One region of the Serratia rubidaea genome, then DNA from elsewhere that is predicted to be linked to it. Evidence: predicted binding sites of a transcription regulator. Region 1 holds the regulator's gene; each other region holds the start of a gene.

Region 1 (7,451 bases):
GCACTCGGCCTTCAAACAAAAGCACGCTCAGCTGCTGGAAAACGACACGCTGGCGTACAAATCCGACCTCAGCCTGCTAGACAGCCTGCTCAAAACCGACGGGCTCAAGTAACCCTTGCGCCGCAGCACCTGCCGTGCTGCGGCCATTCACCCGAGAATTTCCCCGCGTAAAAAGATCCTGGCGTGGCCGCCGAGCAGGGTGCGTTCGCCGTGTTGGCGGCAAAACAGCTCACCGCCGCGGGCGGATATCTGCCGGGCCCGCAGCGTATGGCGCCCCAGACGCGCGCTCCAATATGGCATCAGCGTACAGTGGGCGGAGCCGGTCACCGGGTCTTCTCCACCGTCCAGCGTGAAGTAACGGGAAACAAAATCCACCGTCTCACCCGGCGCGGTGACGATCACCGCCCGGCCGGCGGCGGCAATCAGCGCCGGAATGTCCGGCTGCAGCGCCCTCACCTGCGCTTCACTCTCCAGCACCGCCAGCAGCGCCGTGGCCTGCCAGGTCTCCTGCGGCGTAACGCCCAGCAACTGCGTCACCGCGGCCGGCGGCGCGACGCGCTGCGGCGCCCGGCTGGGGAAATCCAGAATCAGCCGCTCAGCCTCTTCGCTGTCGCGTTTGACGTACAGTTCGCCGCTGGCGGAGCGAAAACGCAGGTCGTTCAGCCCCGGGTTCACCACGTTGAACATCACATGCGCCGCCGCCAGCGTACCGTGTCCGCACAGGTCCACCTCGCGATGCGGCGTAAACCAGCGGATGCTCAGCACATCGCCGTCGTCCCAGACAAAGCTGGTCTCCGGCAGCTGCAGCTCATTGGCGATCGCCTGCAGCTGCGCCGTCTCCAGCGGCTGTTTCAGCAGATACACGCCCGCCGGGTTGCCGCGCAGTCCCGCGCCGGTAAAGGCATCAACGTGGAAGTAGTTTTCACTCATGATTTACTCCTTAATGCCAGATCAGCAGCGCGCAGGCCGCGGTCAGCAATCCCATGGAAACGTTAAAGATCACCCAGGCTTTCTTGCTGCGCAGCAGGCGGCCGATCACGGTGCCGAATCCAAGCCAGACGATCCCGGCAATGATATTGACTACAAAAATCCCCGCTGCGATGGCCACGATCGACGCGTTATATCGCTCCCCCTCCAGGCTAAAGCTGGCCACCGCGCCCAGCGCCATCAGCCAGGCCTTGGGGTTGAGAAACTGCAGCAGCCAGCCCTGATACAGCCGTACCGGCCTGGGCGGCGCAATATCGGTCTCCAGTTTTTCATAGGCGGCGGTCGCCACTTTCCACGCCAGCCACAGCAGGTAGACGCTGCCGAGGATTTTCAGGATCAGGTGTAATGAAGGGTAGACCAGGATCAGGCTGCCAACGCCGAACGCCACCAGCAGCAAAATGCTCTGCATGCCGAGCATAATGCCCATCATCAGCCACAGCGAACGCATAAAGCCAAAATTGGCGCCGGAGGTGGTGAGCAGCATGTTGTTCGGGCCAGGGGTAATCGCGGCCACCCACAGGAAGCCCAGCAGCGAAAGAAACAAACTTAATTCCATGAAACGGGCGCTCCTCACCCATGCGCGATTTTTGCAGTATGATGGTTAACAGATGACATTGAAGCTAACAGTGCGCTATTGATCACACAATAGTCGCCAACAAGATTTTTATTCACCTTATGCATGAAACCTTTCGTCCCCTGAGCGGGGCCAGCAACCCGCATCTGCAAACCCTATTGCCGCGGCTGGTGCGCCGCCGCGTGCTGCTGCAACCGCACTGGCAGCGGCTGGAGCTGCCCGACGGTGATTTCGTCGATCTGGCCTGGAGCGAGGACCCCGCAAACGCGGGTGATAAGCCCCGGGTGGTGCTGTTCCACGGCCTGGAAGGCAGCTTCTACAGCCCCTATGCCCACGGCCTGCTGCACGCCTGGCGTGAAAAAGGCTGGCTGGGCGTGGTGATGCACTTTCGCGGCTGCAGCGGCGTGCCCAACCGCAAGCAGCGCATTTATCATTCCGGCGAAACGGAAGACGCCCGCTTTTTCCTGCGCTGGCTGCGGGATACCCATGGCGCCGCTCCCACCGCCGCGGTCGGCATTTCGCTCGGCGGCAATATGCTGGCCTGCTATCTGGCGCAGCAGCACCAGGCAAGCCTGCTGGACGCCGCAGTGGTGGTCAGCGCGCCGCTGATGCTGGAGCCGTGCTCCCTGCGGATGGAGCAGGGCTTCTCCCGCGTCTATCAGCATTACCTGCTCGGCCAGCTCAAGCAGAACGCCACCCGCAAGCTGCTGCGCGACCCGGCGTCGCTGCCGCTGCGGCTGCCGCAGCTCAAAGGACTGCGCCGGATGCGCGACTTTGACGACGCCATTACCGCGCGCATTCACGGCTTCCGCGACGCCACCGACTACTACCGGCGCTGCAGCGCGCTGCCGTTGCTGCCGGAGATCCAAACGCCGCTGCTGATCATCCACGCCAAAGACGATCCTTTTATGACCGACGCGGTGATCCCCGATCTGAGCGCGCTGCCGCCCAATATCGAATATCAGCTGACCGAGCGCGGCGGCCACGTCGGCTTTGTCGGCGGCACGCTGCACAAACCGCAAATGTGGCTGGAACAGCGCATTCCCGCCTGGCTTACCCCTTATCTGGATAAATAACGTGATTATTCCCTGGAAAGAACTGGACAGCAGTACGCTGAATAACCTGATTGAAGCCTTCGTGCTGCGTGAAGGCACCGACTACGGCGAGCATGAACGCTCGCTGGAGCAGAAAGTGGCCGACGTGCGCCGCCAGCTGCAGAGCGGCGAGGTGGTGCTGGTTTGGTCGGAGCTGCATGAAACCGTCAATATCATGCCCCGCGGACAGCTGCGCGCCGGCCGGCAGGAGAGTTAATCGCGCCGGCGCCCTATGACTGACGGCAAAAATCAGGTAACAATGGACATCTTGCAAACCAACTCGCGCAGCTTGCCGCTGGCAAAAATGTATCAACCACACTAAAAATTATTCTCTGATACGCGCGCTTTATTACTACGGAGTAACCCAAGTATGTCCGCCAAACATCCCGTAATCGCGGTGACCGGCTCCAGCGGCGCCGGCACCACCACCACCAGCGTGGCGTTCCGCAAAATATTCCAGCAGCTGGATATCCGCGCCGCGCAGTTGGAAGGCGACAGCTTCCATCGCTATACCCGGCCGGAAATGGACGCCGCGATCCGTAAAGCGCGCGACCTCGGCCGCCATATCAGCTACTTCGGCCCGGAGGCCAACGACTTCGGCCTGCTGGAGCAGAGCTTTATCGAATACGGCAAAAGCGGCAGCGGCCGCTCGCGCAAATACCTGCATACCTATGACGAAGCGGTGCCCTACAACCAGGTGCCCGGCACCTTCACGCCGTGGGAGCCGTTGCCATCGCCGACCGACGTGCTGTTCTATGAAGGCCTGCACGGCGGCGTAGTGACCGACCAGCACGACGTGGCGCGCCATGTCGATCTGCTGGTCGGGGTGGTGCCCATCGTTAACCTGGAGTGGATCCAAAAGCTGATCCGCGATACCGGCGAACGCGGCCATTCGCGCGAAGCGGTCATGGATTCGGTGGTGCGCTCGATGGAAGACTACATCAACTACATCACGCCGCAGTTTTCCCGCACCCATATCAACTTCCAGCGGGTGCCGACGGTCGACACCTCCAACCCGTTCGCCGCCAAAGCCATCCCTTCGCTGGATGAAAGCTTTGTGGTGATTCACTTCCGCGGGTTGGATCAGATCGACTTCCCCTATCTGCTGGCGATGCTGCAGGGGTCATTTATCTCGCATATCAATACGCTGGTGGTGCCGGGCGGCAAAATGGGGCTGGCGATGGAGCTGATTATGGCGCCGCTGGTGCAGCGCCTGCTGGAAGGGAAAAAGATCGAATAGCGGCGCGCGCCTTACGGGCTTCGCACCCGGCGCACGCCGGGTGAAGTTATTCCACGGCGCGGATTTCAAAACTGTGGGTCACCGTTGCCGCCTGGCTCAGCATCAGCGATACCGAGCAGTACTTTTCGGCGGACAGATTGACCGCCCGCTCCACCACCTTGTCGCTCAGCCCTTTACCGCTGACGATAAAATGCAGATTGATCGCGGTAAAGGTGCGCGGCGCCTCTTCCCGGCGCTGTGAGCTGAGTTTTACCTCACAGTCGCGCACGTCGTTGCGGCCTTTTTGCAGAATCGACACCACGTCGATCGCGCTGCAGCCGCCCACCGACATCAGCACCATCTCCATCGGGCTCGGCGCTTTTTCCCCGGCATTCCCGTCCATTATCACCTGATGGCCCGACGCGGACTCACCGAGGAAGGTCAATCCTTCCACCCATTTCACTCTTGCCTGCATACTGCTCACTCCGGTTAATTTCTTAAAATCAGACTACGCTTTCGCACTAAAACTGGCAACGGAACCTGATGCTGGTCATGCTGAAGCGAGACAACAGAAGACACTCGCCTCACTCTATGCTACAAACAAACCGCAATAACTCTTTTTTGGACACCGATTTTTCAGGGATCTGCCCAAGGAAACGCATCTTCAGCGAGATGTTAACAGAATGTAGCTTGCAGCACCGTCAGCAAGTTAATATGCTAAGGGCAATAGCGTATTTTACGGCACGCCTCAAAACCTGTTTATAGCCCGCATGCATTACCGGTTATCAACGCGTTTAACAGGGATCTTTGATCCCTGTGTTACAAGGCAGCGATTACAACAGAGGATAATAGCGAATGGTTCTCGGCAAACCGCAAACAGACCCGACTCTCGAATGGTTCCTGTCTCATTGCCATATCCACAAATATCCATCCAAAAGTACGCTGATTCACCAAGGTGAAAAGGCCGAAACGCTCTACTACATCGTGAAAGGCTCCGTTGCGGTGCTGATTAAAGATGAAGAAGGTAAAGAGATGATCCTGTCCTACCTCAACCAGGGGGATTTCATCGGCGAGCTTGGATTATTTGAAGAAGGCCAGGAGCGCAGCGCCTGGGTGAGAGCAAAAACCGCCTGTGAAGTAGCTGAAATTTCCTATAAGAAATTCCGCCAGCTGATCCAGGTCAACCCGGATATTCTGATGCGCCTTTCCGCGCAAATGGCCAGCCGCCTGCAGGTCACCTCGGAGAAAGTGGGTAACCTCGCCTTCCTTGACGTTACCGGCCGCATTGCGCAGACCCTGCTGAACCTGGCGAAACAGCCGGACGCCATGACCCACCCTGACGGTATGCAAATTAAAATCACACGTCAGGAAATTGGTCAGATCGTCGGCTGCTCACGCGAAACGGTCGGCCGCATCCTGAAAATGCTGGAAGATCAAAACCTGATCTCCGCACACGGCAAAACCATCGTCGTTTATGGCACGCGTTAATTAATAAGAAAACGGCGCATACGCGCCGTTTTTTATGCTGACGGCAAGGGTAGCTTATGCCGCATTCACCACATCCTGCACCGCACGCTCAAAACGCGCCATCCCTTCTTCAATATCCTGCGGTTCAATCACCAATGACGGCGCAAAACGGATAACGTTAGGTCCGGCGTTCAGGATCATCACGCCATGCGCGGCCGCAGCCGCCAGGAAATCCCGCGCCTTATTCTGATAGGCCGCGCTAAGTTCAGCGCCGATCAGCAGCCCCATGCCGCGAATATCGCTGAACACGCCGTATTTCTCGGCCAACTGCTGCAGTTTGGCCACGTACAGCGCATGGCGCTGCGTAATGCCGTCCAGCACCTGCGGCGTATTGATCACCTCCAGCGCCGCCTCGGCCACCGCGCAGGCCAGCGGGTTGCCGCCGTAGGTGCTGCCGTGCGTGCCGACCTGCATGGCGGAGGCAATCTCCTCGGTGGTCAGCATCGCGCTGATCGGGAAGCCGCCGCCCAGCGCTTTGGCGGTGGTGAGAATATCCGGCGTCACGCCGTAGTGCATATAGGCAAACAGTTTGCCGGTACGTCCCATACCACTCTGCACCTCATCAAACACCAGCAGCGCCTGATGCTGGTCACACAGCGCGCGCACGCCCTGTAGGAACTCGGCGTCCACCGGCGTAATGCCGCCTTCGCCCTGAATCGGCTCCATCACCACCGCGCAGGTGCTGTCGTCCATCACCGCCTTGACCGCCGCCAGATCGTTGTACGGCACGTGCACGATATCGGCCGGCTTTGGCCCGAAGCCGTCGGAATATTTCGCCTGCCCGCCCACCGAGACGGTAAACAGCGTCCGGCCGTGGAAGGCGTTATAGAAGGCGATAATTTTGGTTTTATACGGACTGTGGCGGGTAATGGCATAGTGGCGCGCCAGTTTAAAGGCCGCCTCATTGGCTTCCGAGCCGGAGTTGACGAAAAAGACCCGGTCGGCAAAGGTGGCGTCAATCAGTTTGCTGGCCAGCCGCAGCGCCGGTTCATTGGTGAACACATTGCTGGTATGCCACAGGGTTTCGCTTTGCTGCTGCAGCGCCGCCACCAGCGCCGGGTGGCAGTGGCCCAATGCGGTAACGGCGATGCCGCCGGAGAAATCGATATACTCTTTCCCCTCGCTGTCCCACACGCGGCTGCCTTGGCCCTTTACCGGCACAAACTGCGCCGGTGCATAAACCGGCAAAATCACCTGATCGAACGTGCTGCGATTGACCGCATGTTTTTCCGTCATTATTGGGTTCCACCTCAAGAGATTGGTTTTTTAACGCCGCCACCAAAGTGACAATATAGTCATAAAATATGCATAAAAAACCAATCAAGGGCAAACCAAAATCATCGATAATGGCGAAAAACTTATAACCGATTAACTTTTAAGGAAATTACTCAGCAGCGCGTGCCCCTGCTCGCTGAGGATGCTCTCCGGATGGAACTGCACCCCTTCCAGCGCCAGCGTGCGATGGCGAATGCCCATGATCTCATCGCGCATGCCGTCGCGCTCGCTCCAGGCGGTCACCTCAAAACAGTCCGGCAACGTTTTGGCGTCCAACACCAGCGAATGATAGCGCGTTACCGTCAGCGGATTATTCAGCCCGCGAAAAACGCCGCTGTCCGTATGGCGAATCGCCGACGTTTTGCCGTGCATCACCTCACGCGCGCGCACCACATCGGCGCCAAATGCCTGCCCCAGCGCCTGATGCCCCAGGCAGACGCCCAGAATCGGCAGCCGGCCGGCAAAGTGCGCAATCGCCGCCAGCGAAATGCCGGCCTCGTTCGGTGTGCAGGGGCCAGGGGAGATCACCAGATGCTGCGGCGCCAGCCGGTCAATATCGGCCAGCTGCAGTTCATCATTGCGCTTTACCACCACCTCGGCGCCAAGCTCGCAGAAGTATTGATAAAGGTTGTAGGTAAAGGAGTCGTAATTATCGATCAGCAGCAGCATGGTAAACGTCAACAGTGAAACAGGACCTGATTATACCGCGTCGCGGCACAACTGCCTTTTTCCTTTTTTAATCTTCTCTAACGGCTGCCCGCCCTGCAGCGGAAAC
Region 2 (7,451 bases), 650 kb from region 1:
TGCAGGCGTTTTCACCGCTGCCAACGATGGTGTTATACGACGGATAGCGGGCGCCGAGGCGGGTAAATTCGTGGTGAATCTCCGCTTCCAGCTGGTATTCGAACATGCCCGGGCGGCATTTTTCCATCGCGCGGGTGTGCGCCAGCGCGCTGATTTCCCCGGCGCGGCGCATCACCGCCAGCTCTTCGGCCGATTTAAACAGCCGCAGGTCGTGCAGCCACGGCCGCCAGTCGGTCACGGTGGCCGGCGCCTGGAAGTTCTGGCGGAAGCCTTTGCGCAGCTTATCCAGCGCGGCGTAGAGGATCTGGTCCGCATAGGCGTATTCGCCCTGCGCGTGGTACACCACATCCAGGCCATTAAGCAGCAGATGCAGCTGCTCATGAATTTCATCGAACGGCAGCGCGCGGTCCACGCCCAGCCTGGCGGGCGCCGCCTCCTGCCCCAGACGGCGGCCGAACCAGATTTCCGCCGTCAGATCGCGCACCCGGTTGAACAGGACGCTGTGGCTGTGCGTTTCGTCGCTCTTAATCAGAATCAACACCGCTTCCGGTTCGTTAAAACCGGTCAGATACCAAAAATCGCTGTTCTGGCGGTAAGGATATTCTGAATCTGCGCTGCGCGTGGCTTCCGGCGCGGCAAAGATCACCGCCGCGCTGCCCGGCGCCATTTTCGCCAACAGCGCCTGGCGGCGGTTCTGAAATTCCTGCTGAGTCATGTCCTTCTCCTGAAATCAAGTCGGCCGAAGCGCACGGTCGATACGAATTTTAGTGCAGCGTAGGTTTGACGTTTTCCACCGCGGTCGGCTGGCGGCGGTTGAATTCGTTATAGCAGAGGATCGCCGCCATACGGACGTATTCCGCCACTTCTTCCAGCGACTGCTCCAGCTCTTCCTGGTCTTCGTCTTCGTCGTAGCCCAGCTGCGCGATGCTGCGCAGGTCGTCAATCGCTTCACCCACTTCATCCTTCACCTGCGCCAGCTTCGGCTGCATCATGCCAAGGCCCAGCAGGAAGTGGTTAACCCAGCCGGACAGCGCATCGGCACGTTCGAACACCGTGACCGCCTCGCCTTCAGGCAGCATCAGCTGGAACATAAATTCGTCATCGGCCAGCGTTTCGCGGATCTGATCGTACACCTGCTGCAGCGGCTGGCTCAGCGCCTGCGGGAACGCCACGCCTTCATTGGTCAGGTCGTGCACCAGCGTGCGCCAGCTGGCGTCATTGTTGCCGCCGCACAGCAAACCGCTGATTAAACCGTGCATTTCCGCCGCGGTTAACGCCACCGCCTGCTGGTTCAGCGCGGCGGACAAAGTGAAGTAATTTAGCTGTGTATTCTGTATAGACATGCGTATTCGTCATCGTTGGCAGGATAAGTTCGTGTTATGCTACCACCAAGGTCCGTGGTTATACCAGATAAGCACGCCCCTTCAGTGGCCGGTGACAGTCCGTCTGTGTCAGGGTTGGCCGGGATGATGGCAACGTTCGCCGCGGTCTGGCTATTTTTTTGACTGCCGCCGCAACGCACAGTAGATTATCATCAGGTTACTGAATAACCACGGGATAAGATGCCGGGTTTTAAGGGGTTGTATCTTGGTGCCGAGGTATATATAGTGGCGCCCCGCTTCGATAGACCGGAGCCGGCGCGAAATTTAGGCAGGAAGGTGGCATGTCTGCACAACCAGTAGATATTCAAATTTTTGGCCGTTCGTTAAGGGTAAATTGCCCGCCAGAACAACAAGATGCGTTGAACATGGCGGCGGACGATCTTAACCAGCGGTTGCAAGATCTCAAAGTTCGCACTAGAGTCACAAATACTGAACAGCTGGTTTTCATTGCCGCGTTGAATGTTTGTCACGAACTTGCGCAAGAACGCTTGAAAACTCGTGATTATGCGGCCAATATGGAACAGCGCATCCGTATGCTGCAACAGACCATTGAACAGGCGCTGCTTGAACAAGGTCGCATCTCTGACCGTCAGGATGATGCACAATTCGAATAACATAAGTTGCTGAACGCTAACGGTTCGGCAATGAGTAAAAAATTTCTCTGAGATGTTTGCCAGCGGGCCAGTCCCCTGAGCCGATATTTAGTACAAACAGAATGTATTGCTCCGCGATCGGTGAGCATGCTCGCTTGTCGAGAAGCCTTAAGATTGCGACGGTACGTTCACCTTGAACCTCGGGTTCAAGGGTTACAGCCTGCGACGGCATCTCGGAGATTCCCCCTTTTCTCAGGTTTACGCGGCCTTTAACGCGCCATGCGATCATGCCCATGATGCATTTCCAACCTCAGTTCGCCCAGCAGCGACAGGCTATCCGTCAGCAAATCCGTCAGCGACGCCGTGCGCTTTCCGCCCAGCAACAGCAGCTTTTCGCCGAGCAGACTGCCGAGCGCATCGCCGCCCATCCGCGCATTGTTGCCGCCGACAGCGTCGCGGCGTTTCTCTCTTTTGACGGCGAGCTGGATACCCGCCCGCTGATCGAGCGCCTGTGGCGCATGGGCAAGCGGCTTTATCTGCCGGTGCTGCACCCGTTCAGCCCGGGGAATCTGCTGTTCTTGCACTATCATGCCGGCAGCGTGCTGCGCCCCAACCGCTTTAATATTCTCGAGCCTGAACTGGACGTGCGTAACGTGCTGCCAACCTCGCAGCTGGCGGTCATTCTGGCGCCGTTGGTGGCGTTCGACGCTCAGGGGCAGCGCCTGGGTATGGGCGGCGGCTTCTATGACCGCACGCTGCAGCAGTGGCAGCACGGCGGCCCCTATCCGATCGGACTGGCGCACGACTGTCAGCAGGTGGAGAGCATCCCGAGCGAACACTGGGATATCCCGCTGCCGGAGATCGTCACCCCGTCCAAAGTCTGGGCCTGGCAAATCGCCCAATAGCAAAAGGCCGGGACAAGCCCGGCCTTTTTATCAGCGCTGAAACGCGAATCAGAACAGCAGGCGGGCGCGAATGGTGCCGGCAATGGCCTTCATCCGCTGCAGCGCTGCGTCGGCGCGTTCGGTTTCCGCTTCGATATCAATCACCACATAACCAATTTCCGGGCCGGTCTGCAGATACTGCGCGGCGATGTTAACGCCCTCTTCGGCAAAGATCTGGTTAATCTGGGTCAGCACGCCGGGGCGGTTTTCATGGATATGCAGCAGGCGGCTGGCGTTCGGGCTGTGCGCCGGCAGCGACACTTCCGGGAAGTTAACCGCTGACAGCGTAGAGCCGTTATCGGAATACTTCGCCAGTTTACCGGCCACTTCATCGCCGATATTTTCCTGCGCTTCCTGCGTGGAGCCGCCGATGTGCGGCGTCAGGATCACATTGTCAAACTCGCACAGCGGCGAATTGAACGGATCGCTGTTGGTCGCCGGCTCTTCCGGGAACACGTCGATCGCCGCGCCCGCCAGGTGCTTGCTGGACAGGGCTTCGCACAGCGCCGGAATATCGACGACGGTGCCGCGGGAGGCGTTGATCAGGATCGAGCCTGGCTTCATCAGCGCCATCTCGTCCTTGCCCATCATGTTCTTGGTCGATGGCGTTTCCGGCACGTGCAGGGTAACGACGTCGCTCATATTCAGCAGGTCGGACAGATGACGCACCTGCTGCGCGTTACCCAGCGGCAGTTTGTTCTCAATATCGTAGAAGAACACCTTCATCCCCAGCCCTTCGGCCAGAATGCCCAGCTGGGTGCCGATATGGCCGTAGCCGATAATGCCCAGTTTCTTGCCGCGCGCCTCGTACGAGCCTACGGCCAGTTTGTTCCACACGCCGCGGTGCGCCTTGGCGTTGGCCGACGGGACGCCGCGCAGCATCAGCAGCAGCTCGCCCAGCACCATTTCGGCGACGGATCGGGTATTGGAGAAAGGTGCGTTAAACACCGGGATGCCGCGTTTGGTCGCCGCTTTCAAATCCACCTGGTTGGTGCCGATGCAGAAGCAGCCTACCGCCACCAGTTTCTCGGCCGCGGCGAAGATTTCTTCGCTCAGATGCGTGCGCGATCGGATACCGATGAAATGCGCATCGCGGATCGATGCCTTGAGTGACTCGGTGTCTAACGCACCTTTGTGATATTCAATGTTGGTATAACCGGCAGCGCGCAGATTATCCACCGTGCTTTGATGAACCCCTTCCACTAACAGGAATTTAATCCTGTCTTTCTCCAATGATACTTTTGCCATTTACCCGACCCTATGTTCAGACTTCAGAAGCGGCTGTCCCCTCTTCCGCTCGCGGGCGCCCCGCAGGGTTTTCACCTTGCCGGCAGCCGGATGACGGGAAGAGATAAAACAGCTCGACCACCAACATAGCAAAAATAACGCGGGCGGCAATACAAACGATTGCTCAGCCCGTGGCGCAAGGGGCAGTTCAGGCAGCGGATTCTGGTTGAAAATGCCATGCAGGCAGAATTTGGCAGCAGCTTAGCCGAGGTTATGACAAAAATGTGATATATGTCACCAAATTTGGCGAATTAAAGAAAAGATGTTTTCTGCTGAGAATTATGCCGGCAACGGGCCGCGCCGGACGACGCAGCCCGCATCTGCGGCCGCAGGTTATTCGACCACTTTGACGCCGTCTGCGGTGCCGACCAGCGCCACATCGGCGCCGCGGTTGGCGAACAGCCCGACGGTAACCACGCCGGCGATGCCGTTAATTTTGTTCTCCAACGCCACCGCATCGGTGATGCTCAGGTTGTGCACGTCGAGGATCACGTTGCCGTTGTCGGTGACCACGTTCTGACGATACTCCGGCAGGCCGCCCAATTTCACCAGCTCGCGCGCCACGTAGGAGCGCGCCATCGGGATCACTTCGACCGGCAGCGGAAACTTGCCCAGCACGTCCACCTGCTTGGAGGCATCCACAATGCAGATAAACTTGCGGGCGATGGCGGCGATGATTTTTTCCCGCGTCAGCGCTGCGCCGCCGCCCTTGATCATCTGCATATGGCCGTTAATTTCGTCCGCGCCGTCGACGTAGATATCCAGCGAATCCACTTCGTTGCTGTCGAATACGTGAATGCCGAGGCTTTTCAGCTTGGCGGTGGAGGCGTCGGAGCTGGACACCGCACCCTCAATTTGATCCTTGATAGACCCCAGCGCGTCAATAAAGTGAGCGGCGGTCGACCCGGTGCCCACGCCGACGATGGTGCCCGGCTTCACGTATTCCAGCGCCGCCCAGCCTACCGCTTTTTTCAGTTCATCCTGCGTCATGCTATTTTCCATTGCCTATATACGAAAACGTATGCGTATTATAGGGTAAATCGCTCCGCTGCATGCAGGTATGGATCGCAAATTGTGGCCCGTGCACGCCTGACGTCACGCCTGCTCGGTGATGCAAGCGGCGCTATTTAAGGTATAGTGCCAGAAACCATTAACATTAAGGGATATCTCTCCGATGAAACGCCCAGACTACAGAACGCTACAAGCGCTGGACGCGGTGATCCGTGAACGCGGCTTCGAACGCGCGGCACAAAAACTTTGCATCACCCAATCGGCGGTATCTCAACGCATCAAACAGCTGGAAAACCTGTTTGGCCAGCCGCTGTTGGTCCGCACCGTGCCGCCGCGCCCCACCGAGCAGGGGCAGAAACTGCTGGCGCTGCTGCACCAGGTGGAACTGCTGGAAGAGGAGTGGCTGGGCAACGATACCGGCGTCGATACGCCGCTGCTGCTGTCGCTGGCGGTCAACGCCGACAGTCTGGCGACCTGGCTGCTGCCGGCGTTAAAACCGGTGCTGGCCGACTCGCCGATCCGTCTGAACCTGCAGGTGGAAGATGAAACCCGCACCCAGGAGCGCCTGCGCCGCGGCGAAGTGGTCGGCGCGGTCAGTATTCAGCCGCAGCCGCTGCCCAGCTGTCTGGTCGATCAACTGGGCGCGCTGGACTATCTGTTCGTCGCCTCGCCGGATTTTGCCGAGCGCTACTTCCCGAACGGCGTCACCCGCTCGGCGCTGCTGAAAGCGCCGGCCGTCGCCTTCGATCATCTGGACGACATGCATCAGGCCTTCCTGCAGCAAAACTTCGATCTCTCGCCGGGCAGCGTGCCCTGCCATATCGTTAACTCGTCGGAGGCCTTTGTGCAGCTGGCGCGTCAGGGCACCACCTGTTGTATGATCCCGCACCTGCAGATCGAGAAGGAGCTGGCGTCCGGCGAACTGATCGATTTGACCCCGGGGCTGTTCCAGCGCCGGATGCTGTTCTGGCACCGCTTCGCGCCGGAAAGCCGCATGATGCGCAAAGTGACCGACGCCCTGCTGGAGCACGGCCGCCAGGTGCTGCGCCAGGATTAAAAAAGGCGCCGTTACCGGCGCCCTGCTGTACTGTCTGCGGCTTACTGCGCGCCGCCGCGCTGCAGTTCAAACACCACGTCAACCTGATCGTCAAAATGGATGCTCTGCTGCTCATAGGTCTGCGCGGCGCTGGTTTCCGGCGCGGCGCTGGCGGCCTTATACATCCGGGCAACCGGCATCGGCTGATAGTTGGCGACGTGGTAGCGGATGCTGTACACCGGCCCCAGCTTGGCCTTAAAGCCCTGGGCCAGCGACGCCGCCTGCTGGGTGGCGTTCTCAATCGCCTGCTGGCGAGCCTTCTGCCGGTACTCGTCCGGATTCGCAACCCCCAGTTCCACCGCACGGATCTCATTCAGGCCGGACTTCAGCGCGCCGTCCAGCAGCTCGTTCAGTTTATCCAGCTTGCGCAGCGTCACCTGCACCTGACGCACGGCGCGATAGCCTTTCAGCACCGATTCGCCGCTCTTCAGGTAATCGTATTCCGGCTGCGTGCGCAGGTTGGCGGCGCTGATGTCTTTTTTCTCAATGCCGTTTTTCTGCAGGAAATCGAAATACTGCGCAACGCGCTCATCAACCTGTTTTTTCGCCTGCGACGCATCCTTGGAGGATACGCTGACTTCAATCGCCAGGGTGGCGATATCCGGGGTGGCGTCGACGCTGGCCGTCCCGGAGGTCACCACGTGCGGCCCTTCCGGCACTTCCGCCGCCTGCAGCGCCATCGGTAACGTTCCTAATCCAACCATTGCGGCCATAGCCAATGCTTTTAGCTTCACAGTGTCTCCTTAAATGACAGGCTGTTCTGATTCCTGCTTATTCATGCCGATCTTTCACCGCGGCGAAAGGCAATTTACCTTCATTTACGCGGCCGTCGTCCGGCATCAACAATCAGATCCTTGCCATCAACCCTAGCATATCGTCCGGTTTTTTTGATTCAGATTAGTGCCAAATTATGATCCAGCCCCCGGCGGCGGCGTTATTGCATGCCGTGCCAGGCCAGCTGCGCGGCGATGGCCCACATCACCAGCCCCACCAGAATATTGATGGTTCGTTGCGCCAGCTGCGTTTTCAGGTACGGCGACAGCCAGGCCGCCAGCAGCGCCAGCGCGAAGAACCAGGCGGCGGAGGCGCTGACCGCGCCGAAGGCGAACCAGGCGCGCACCTCCGGCGCAAACTGGCT
Region 3 (7,451 bases), 170 kb from region 1:
TCGGCAGTTTCCGCTTCCCGACCACGGTGACGCTGACCACCCCGCAGCTGCTGCTGGGCGGCCAGGCCTGGCATCAGCTGGAACTGGCGGCGCGTCAGCAGTTTGGCGGTGTGAACGTCAGCGCCAAGGGTAAAGAGGTCGACGGCAGCGTCCTGATCGCCGACAGCGGCCCGTGGCGCGCCGATATCAACTACCTGTACTACAACCCGCAGTTCGCCGACGACCAGCCGGCGCCGCTTGCCGCGCCGCCGTCGGCGCCGGCGCAGCGCGTCTCGTTCCGCGGCTGGCCGTCCGTGATGCTGCGCTGCCAGAGCTGTTGGATCCTGGGGCAGAAGCTGGGCAAGGTCGAGGCCGATGTGAAGAACTCCGGCGATACGCTGACGCTGGAGCACGGCCTGATCGATACCGGCAAGGGACGCGTCAGCGCCACCGGCCTGTGGAAACAGAATGCGCAGGAAGAGCGCACCGCGCTGAAGGGGAAACTGCTGGGAAGCAAGATTGACGATACCGCCAGTTTCCTCGGCATCACCACGCCGCTGAAGGGCGCGCCTTATGATGTGGACTTCGACCTGCACTGGCGCGGGCAGCCGTGGCAGCCGAAGATGAACACCTTCAACGGCACCATGAAGCTGGCGATGGGCAAGGGGGAGATCGACAGCATCGGCGGCGGCCGGGCCGGGCAGTTATTGCGCCTGGTCAGTTTCGATGCGCTGCTGCGTAAGCTACAGTTTGATTTCAGCGACACGTTTGGTAACGGCTTCTACTTTGACTCCATCCGCAGCACCATCTGGATGAAAGATGGCATAATGCATACCGATAACCTGTTGGTGGACGGGCTGGCGGCGGATATCGCCATGAGCGGCCAGGTTGACCTGGTGAAACGCCGGCTCGATATGCAGGCGGTGGTGGCGCCGGAGATTTCGGCCACGGTCGGGGTCGCGACCGCGTTTGTCATCAACCCGATCGTCGGCGCAGCGGTGTTCGCCGCCTCGAAGGTGCTGGCGCCGCTGTGGAACAAGATTTCGCTGATTCGTTACCATATTGGCGGCAGTCTGGATCAGCCGACCATCAATGAGGTGTTGCGTAAGCCAAAAGAGGATAAGGCGTCATGAAAAATGCCAATATTGCGTTGTTACAACTGTGCAGCGGCGATCGCGTCCGGGATAACCTGGCGCAGATTGAGCAGCAGATTAAGCAGCTCAATGCCGGTGTAAAACTGGTGATGACGCCGGAAAATGCCTTGCTGTTCGCCGACGCCGCAGCGTATCGTCAGCATGCCGAGCGGGAAGGCGAAGGCCCGCTGCAGCAGGCGGTGCGCGATCTGGCGCGCCGTTACGGCGTCTGGCTGCTGGTCGGCTCGATGCCGTTAATCAGCCGCGAAGACCCGCAGCGTCTCACCACCAGCAGCCTGCTGTTCGACGAGCAGGGCGAGCTGCGCGCCCGTTACGATAAGCTGCATATGTTCGATGTCGATATCAACGACGTGCATACCCATTACCGCGAGTCGGATACCTATCAGCATGGCCAGCAGCTGACGGTGGTGGATACGCCGGTCGGCCGTCTCGGGATGACGATCTGTTATGATCTGCGCTTCCCCGGGCTGTATCAGGCGCTGCGCGATCGGGGCGCGGAGCTGATTTCCGTCCCGTCCGCCTTTACCCGCGTGACCGGTGAAGCGCACTGGGAGATTCTGCTGCGCGCCCGGGCGATTGAGAACCAGTGCGTGATCCTGGCGCCCGCGCAGGTCGGGCGTCATGGCCAGACGCGCCGTACCTGGGGCCATACCATGGCGGTGGACGGCTGGGGGAATATTATGAAAGAAAACCCCGATTCCGTGTCGCCGATTAAAGTACGTGTCGACACCGAGGTGCTGCACACCATACGCGGCAAGATGCCGGTGCGGCAACACAACCGATTCCAGACGTCGCTGCAGGCGCCGTCTGAAGCTAAATCCTCCAATCAAGAGTGAAAAAATTATGAGCCTGACGCTTGTCAGTGAGCAGTTACTTACTGCTAATAAGCTGAGTCATCAAGACCTGCATACGGTATTGGGGCAGCTGGCCGAGCGCCGACTCGACTATGCCGACCTCTATTTCCAGTCCAGCTATCACGAAGCCTGGGTGATTGAAGACGGCATCATCAAGGACGGCTCTTACAATATCGATCAGGGCGTCGGCGTGCGCGCCGTCAGCGGTGAGAAAACCGGCTTTGCCTATGCCGACCAGATTACCCTGAACGCGCTGAACCAGAGCGCCCAGGCCGCGCGCAGCATCGTGCGCGAGCAGGGCGACGGCCGGGCGCATACGCTGGGCGAAATTCGCCATCAGGCGCTGTATCCGCTGCTCGATCCGCTGCAGAGCCTGCCGCGTGAAGAGAAAATCGCCCTGCTGCACCGGGTGGACAAGGTCGCCCGCGCCGCCGACCCGCGCGTGCAGGAAGTGACCGCCAGCGTCACCGGCGTGTATGAGCAGGTGCTGGTGGCGGCCACCGACGGCACGCTGGCGGCGGACGTGCGTCCGCTGGTGCGCCTTTCGGTCAGCGTGCTGGTGGAGGAAGACGGCAAGCGTGAACGCGGCTCCAGCGGCGGCGGCGGCCGCTTCGGCTATGACTATTTCCTGGAAACGGTCGACGGCGAAGTGCGCGCCGACGCCTTCGCCAAAGAGGCGGTGCGCATGGCGCTGGTCAACCTGTCGGCGGTTGCCGCGCCGGCGGGCGGCATGCCGGTGGTGCTGGGCGCCGGCTGGCCGGGCGTGCTGCTGCATGAGGCGGTCGGCCACGGCCTGGAAGGTGACTTCAACCGCCGCGGTTCCTCGGTGTTCAGCGGACAGATGGGGCAACTGGTGGCATCGGAACTTTGCACCGTAGTGGATGATGGCACCATGCAGGGGCGTCGCGGCTCGCTGGCTATCGATGATGAAGGCGTGCCCGGCCAGTATAACGTGCTGATCGAAAACGGCGTGCTGAAGGGCTATATGCAGGACAAGCTGAATGCGCGCCTGATGGGCGTGGCGCCGACCGGCAACGGCCGCCGTGAATCCTATGCGCATTTGCCGATGCCGCGCATGACCAACACCTATATGCTGGCCGGCCAGTCGACGCCGGAAGAGATTATCGCCAGCGTGGAGTACGGCCTGTATGCGCCGAACTTCGGCGGCGGGCAGGTGGATATCACCTCCGGGAAATTCGTCTTCTCCACCTCGGAAGCCTACCTGATTGAAAAAGGGCGCATCACCAAGCCGGTGAAGGGCGCGACGCTGATTGGCTCCGGCATTGAGGCGATGCAGCAGATCTCAATGGTCGGCAACGATCTGGCGCTGGATAAAGGCGTCGGCGTCTGCGGCAAAGAGGGGCAGAGCGTACCGGTGGGCGTCGGTCAGCCGACGCTGAAGCTGGACAACCTGACGGTGGGCGGCACCGCGTAAGCGTTACCCGCCAGCGTATGATCCCCTGTGATGCCGGTCAGGTTCAGCCTGGCCGGTATTTTTTTGTCTTGCATGGCGGCGACGTCAGCGGTAGCCCTGATAAAGCTCGCCGACTTTTTGGAAGTATTCGGTCAGGTAGTCGATGCAGACCTGCACTTTCAGCGGCAGCTTGTCCTTTTCGGTATACAGCGCGTACACCGGTCGCGGATCGGAGTGATAGCGTTTGAACAGAATTTCCACTTCGCCGCGTTTGATTTCGTCGATCACCCACATCAGCGGCGCATAGGCGATGCCGGCGCCGGCTTTCAGCCAGCGGATCATGGTCTGCGAATCGTTGGTGACAAAGCGCCCCTGCGGTGAAATGCGCGTGCTGATGCCCTCTGGGGCGATCAGCTCAAACTCGCTGTCCGGCCGTACGCTGTACTCCAGCCAGGAAAAATTCGCCAAATCGCTGGGGGTGCTCGGCGTGCCGTGGGCGGCCAGGTAACTTCTGGCGGCGCACACCACCATCGGCATCGAGCCAAGCCGTTTGGAGAACAGGCTGGAATCCTGCAGCGCGCCGACGCGGATCACCACATCCAGCCCGTCGGCGATCAGATCGGGCGCCGGAATGCCGGTGACCAGGTTCACCTTCAGGCCGGGATACTCCTTGAGCATGTCGGCGGTCATGGTGGCCAGCACATTTTGTGCCATGGTTGACGAACTGCCGATGCGTAAATTGCCGGTAGGCGTATTATTGAAGGCGTACAGCTGCTCGTGCACCTCGATGGCTTCCAGCAGCATGCGGCGGCAACCCTGATAGTAGATTTTACCCGCTTCCGTCAGGCCGATGCTGCGCGTGCTGCGGTTGAGCAACTTGACCTGTAAATCATTTTCCAGTTTGGACACTGTCTGGCTGATGGATGATACGCTCATGCCCAACTGGCGCGCGGCGGCGGTAAATGAACCGCACTCAACCACTTTGGCGTACACCGACATCCGTTTTAGTCTTTCCATTATTCACTCTGGCTTAAAAGTGATTTAGATCACAGATTGTTGATGGCTTGATAGTAAGCAGGCTAATATAACCAGTGCCGGGTGTAAAAACTTCGTGCGCCGAAGCGTGGTATATCAGATGCTGCGTGATGCGTCCGTTGCAGCGCGACCCGGTTGCCCTCGCACTTTCTTATCGCGGATGTATGCCTTGAGTTTAACCTTTTTTCAGGTTTATAGCCTGGACAACCTGTCTGGGCATGAGTTGTGGCGTGCATTCGCTAAAATGTAAATGTAATGTGAACAAATATGAGTAAAACCTGTCTTCCCCGGTGTAGTAAACAATAAGGAAAAAATGATGAGTTTGCTTCCGGTGATGGTCATCTTCGGACTGTCGTTTCCCCCGGTGTTTTTCGAATTGATTGTGTCGCTGGCGCTGTTTTTTGTGCTGCGTCGGCTGCTGCAGCCGACCGGTATTTATGATTTTGTCTGGCATCCGGCGCTGTTCAACACCGCGCTGTATTGCTGCCTGTTTTATCTGATTTCGTGTCTTTTTGTTTGAGGTCGCTGTGAAAACTTTTTCGATAAAAATAGCCAGAATCGCGATCACTTTGATTCTTGTCCTGCTGGGGATTATCGCCGTCTTCAAGGCCTGGGTGTTCTATACCGAGTCGCCGTGGACGCGTGACGCCAAGTTTACCGCCGACGTGGTGGCGATCGCGCCGGACGTCAGCGGCCTGCTGAGCGATGTGCGGGTAACGGACAACCAGCTGGTGACAAAAGACCAGGTGCTGTTTGTGGTCGATCAGCCGCGCTATCAGCAGGCGTTGGCGGAAGCCAGCGCCGACGTGGCTTATTACCAGGCGCTGACCGCCGAGAAAAAGCGTGAGGCGAGCCGCCGCGTGCGTCTGGGCGTTGACGCCATGTCGCGTGAAGAGATCGAACAGGCCAGCAATGCGCTGGAGACCGCCCAGCACCAGCTGGCGAAAGCAATTGCGGTGCGCGACCAGGCCAAACTCGATCTGGAACGCACCACGGTGCGCGCGCCGGCAGACGGCTGGATCACCAACCTGACCGTACACGCCGGTGATTTTATTACCCGCGGCTCCACGGCGGTGGCGTTGGTGAAAAAGAACACCTTTTATATTCTGGCCTATATGGAAGAGACCAAGCTGCACGGCCTGAACCGCGGCGACCGCGCGGAAATTACGCCGCTTGGCAGCAACCGCATTATGCACGGTACGGTGGACAGCGTGGCGGCGGCGGTGAACAACAGCAGCAGCACCAATGACAGCAAGGGGCTGGCCTCCATCGACAGCAACCTGGAGTGGGTGCGTCTGGCGCAGCGCGTGCCGGTAAAAATCATGCTGGATCCGAAAGACCAGCAGCATCCGTACCCTGCCGGCACCACGGCGACCGTGGTTATCACCGGTCAGAACGACCGCGATAGCGATCGCGAGTCGCCGTTCGTCAAGCTGATGCACCGGCTGCGTGAGTTCGGTTAATGAATAACCCCACCTTTATCCGCCTGAGGTTTGCGTTCAAACTGAGCTTTGCGATCGTCTTCGCGCTGTTTGTCGGCTTTCACCTCAATCTGGAAACACCGCGCTGGTCGGCGATGACCGCCGCCATCGTCGCCGCCGGCCCGGCCTTTGCCGCCGGCGGCGAGCCGTTTTCCGGCGCGATCCGCCACCGCGGCTGGCTGCGTATTATCGGCACCTTTATCGGCTGCTTTGTCGGCCTGCTGATTATCGTCACCACCGCGCGCGCGCCGGTGGTGATGCTGCTGCTGTGCTGCATCTGGGCCGGCGTCTGCACCTGGATCTCTTCGCTTATCAAGGTGGAAAACTCGTACGCCTGGGGGCTGGCGGGCTATACCGCACTGATCATTATCGTCACTGTGGCCACCAGCGAGTCGCACCTGCTGGAGGCGCCGCAGTTCGCCGTGGAGCGCTGCAGCGAGATCGTGCTGGGGATCGTCAGCGCGGTGCTGGCGGACCTGCTGTTCTCCCCGCGCTCGATCAAACAGGATATCGATAGGGCGGTGGATAACCTGCTGGTGCAGCAGTATCAGCTGTTGCAGATGTGTATCAGCAATGCGGAGAAGGACGATATCGACCGCGCCTGGGGCAACCTGGTGAAGGGCGCCACCGCGCTGAACGGCATGCGCAGCAGCCTGATGATGGAGTCCTCGCGCTGGCAGAAGGTCAACCGCCGGGTGCGCGCGCTGCATACGCTGTCGCTGACGTTGATCACCCAGGCCTGTGAAACCTACCTGATTCTGCTTAACCACCCGGATGCGCTGAGCGAACGGCTGCGTGAACTGCTGATGGAGCCGGCGGAGACGCCGCAGGAGATCCACCGTCGCATGAAGCTGATGCGCCAGGTGCTGACGGTGCATCGCACCGATGACACGCTGTTAACGGTGTCCAGCTGGGTCGGCGCGGCCACCCGCTACCTGCTGCTGGCGAAAGGCGTGCATACCAACAGCAGCATCAGCGGCGTGGAGGAGGATATCCTCAGTACCGAGGTCGAGATCAAACCGGCTTCGGCGGAGGGGCACCACGCGATGATCAACGGCCTGCGCACCTTTACCGCCACCGCGCTGGGCTGCCTGCTGTGGCTGTGGACCGGCTGGACCTCCGGCAGCGGCTTTATGGTGATTATCGCGGTAATCACCTCGCTGGCGATGCGTACGCCGAACCCGCGCATGGTGGCGATGGATTTTGTGCTGGGCATGCTGGTGGCGATACCGCTGGGGGCGCTGTACTTTATGGTGATCATCCCGGCGACGCAGCAAAGCATTCTGCTGCTCTGCCTCAGTCTGGGATTACTGGCGTTTATCATCGGCATTGAGGTGCAGAAGCGGCGGCTGGGGTCGCTGGGGACGCTGGCGGGCACCATCAATATTCTGGTGCTCAGCAACCCGATGGAGTTTAACGTCACGCAGTTCCTCGATGCCTCTATCGGCCAGTTCCTGGGCAGCTGCGTCGGTTTGATGGTGCTGTTGCTGATCCGCGATAACTCGCGCGAGCGCACCGGCCGTACCTTGCTGAA

What was found. The regulator CRP, encoded in region 1, controls carbon source genes, mostly activating them, when cyclic AMP is high. The targets are predictions, from matches to a motif close to ATGTGANNNNNNTCACAT.
Region 2: the regulator CRP is predicted to act here: its motif matches at 4,429-4,446, upstream of serA (phosphoglycerate dehydrogenase).
Region 3: the regulator CRP is predicted to act here: its motif matches at 4,436-4,453, upstream of aaeR (HTH-type transcriptional activator AaeR).

The regions. Positions count from the first base shown of each region.
Region 1 is NZ_CP065640.1:1,144,001-1,151,451, forward strand. Features, by position in the region: gene I6G83_RS05340 (hypothetical protein) at 1-112, shown strand, start outside; gene I6G83_RS05345 (PhzF family phenazine biosynthesis protein) at 148-930, opposite strand; gene I6G83_RS05350 (LysE family translocator) at 941-1,543, opposite strand; gene I6G83_RS05355 (hydrolase) at 1,663-2,637, shown strand; gene I6G83_RS05360 (YheU family protein) at 2,639-2,872, shown strand; gene I6G83_RS05365 (phosphoribulokinase) at 3,026-3,895, shown strand; gene I6G83_RS05370 (OsmC family protein) at 3,942-4,349, opposite strand; gene crp (cAMP-activated global transcriptional regulator CRP) at 4,730-5,362, shown strand; gene argD (bifunctional acetylornithine/succinyldiaminopimelate transaminase) at 5,417-6,637, opposite strand; gene I6G83_RS05385 (aminodeoxychorismate synthase component II) at 6,770-7,345, opposite strand; gene I6G83_RS05390 (hypothetical protein) at 7,376-7,451, opposite strand, start outside.
Region 2 is NZ_CP065640.1:496,956-504,406, forward strand. Features, by position in the region: gene pepP (Xaa-Pro aminopeptidase) at 1-715, opposite strand, end outside; gene I6G83_RS02275 (YecA/YgfB family protein) at 765-1,343, opposite strand; gene zapA (cell division protein ZapA) at 1,664-1,996, shown strand; RNA gene ssrS (6S RNA) at 2,038-2,219, shown strand; gene I6G83_RS02290 (5-formyltetrahydrofolate cyclo-ligase) at 2,272-2,880, shown strand; gene serA (phosphoglycerate dehydrogenase) at 2,929-4,167, opposite strand; gene rpiA (ribose-5-phosphate isomerase RpiA) at 4,540-5,196, opposite strand; gene I6G83_RS02305 (LysR family transcriptional regulator ArgP) at 5,381-6,274, shown strand; gene I6G83_RS02310 (oxidative stress defense protein) at 6,316-7,047, opposite strand; gene argO (arginine exporter ArgO) at 7,248-7,451, opposite strand, start outside.
Region 3 is NZ_CP065640.1:973,153-980,603, reverse strand. Features, by position in the region: gene yhdP (AsmA2 domain-containing protein YhdP) at 1-1,112, shown strand, start outside; gene nit1 (deaminated glutathione amidase) at 1,109-1,969, shown strand; gene tldD (metalloprotease TldD) at 1,977-3,422, shown strand; gene aaeR (HTH-type transcriptional activator AaeR) at 3,507-4,418, opposite strand; gene aaeX (p-hydroxybenzoic acid efflux pump operon protein AaeX) at 4,753-4,956, shown strand; gene aaeA (p-hydroxybenzoic acid efflux pump subunit AaeA) at 4,964-5,899, shown strand; gene aaeB (p-hydroxybenzoic acid efflux pump subunit AaeB) at 5,899-7,451, shown strand, end outside.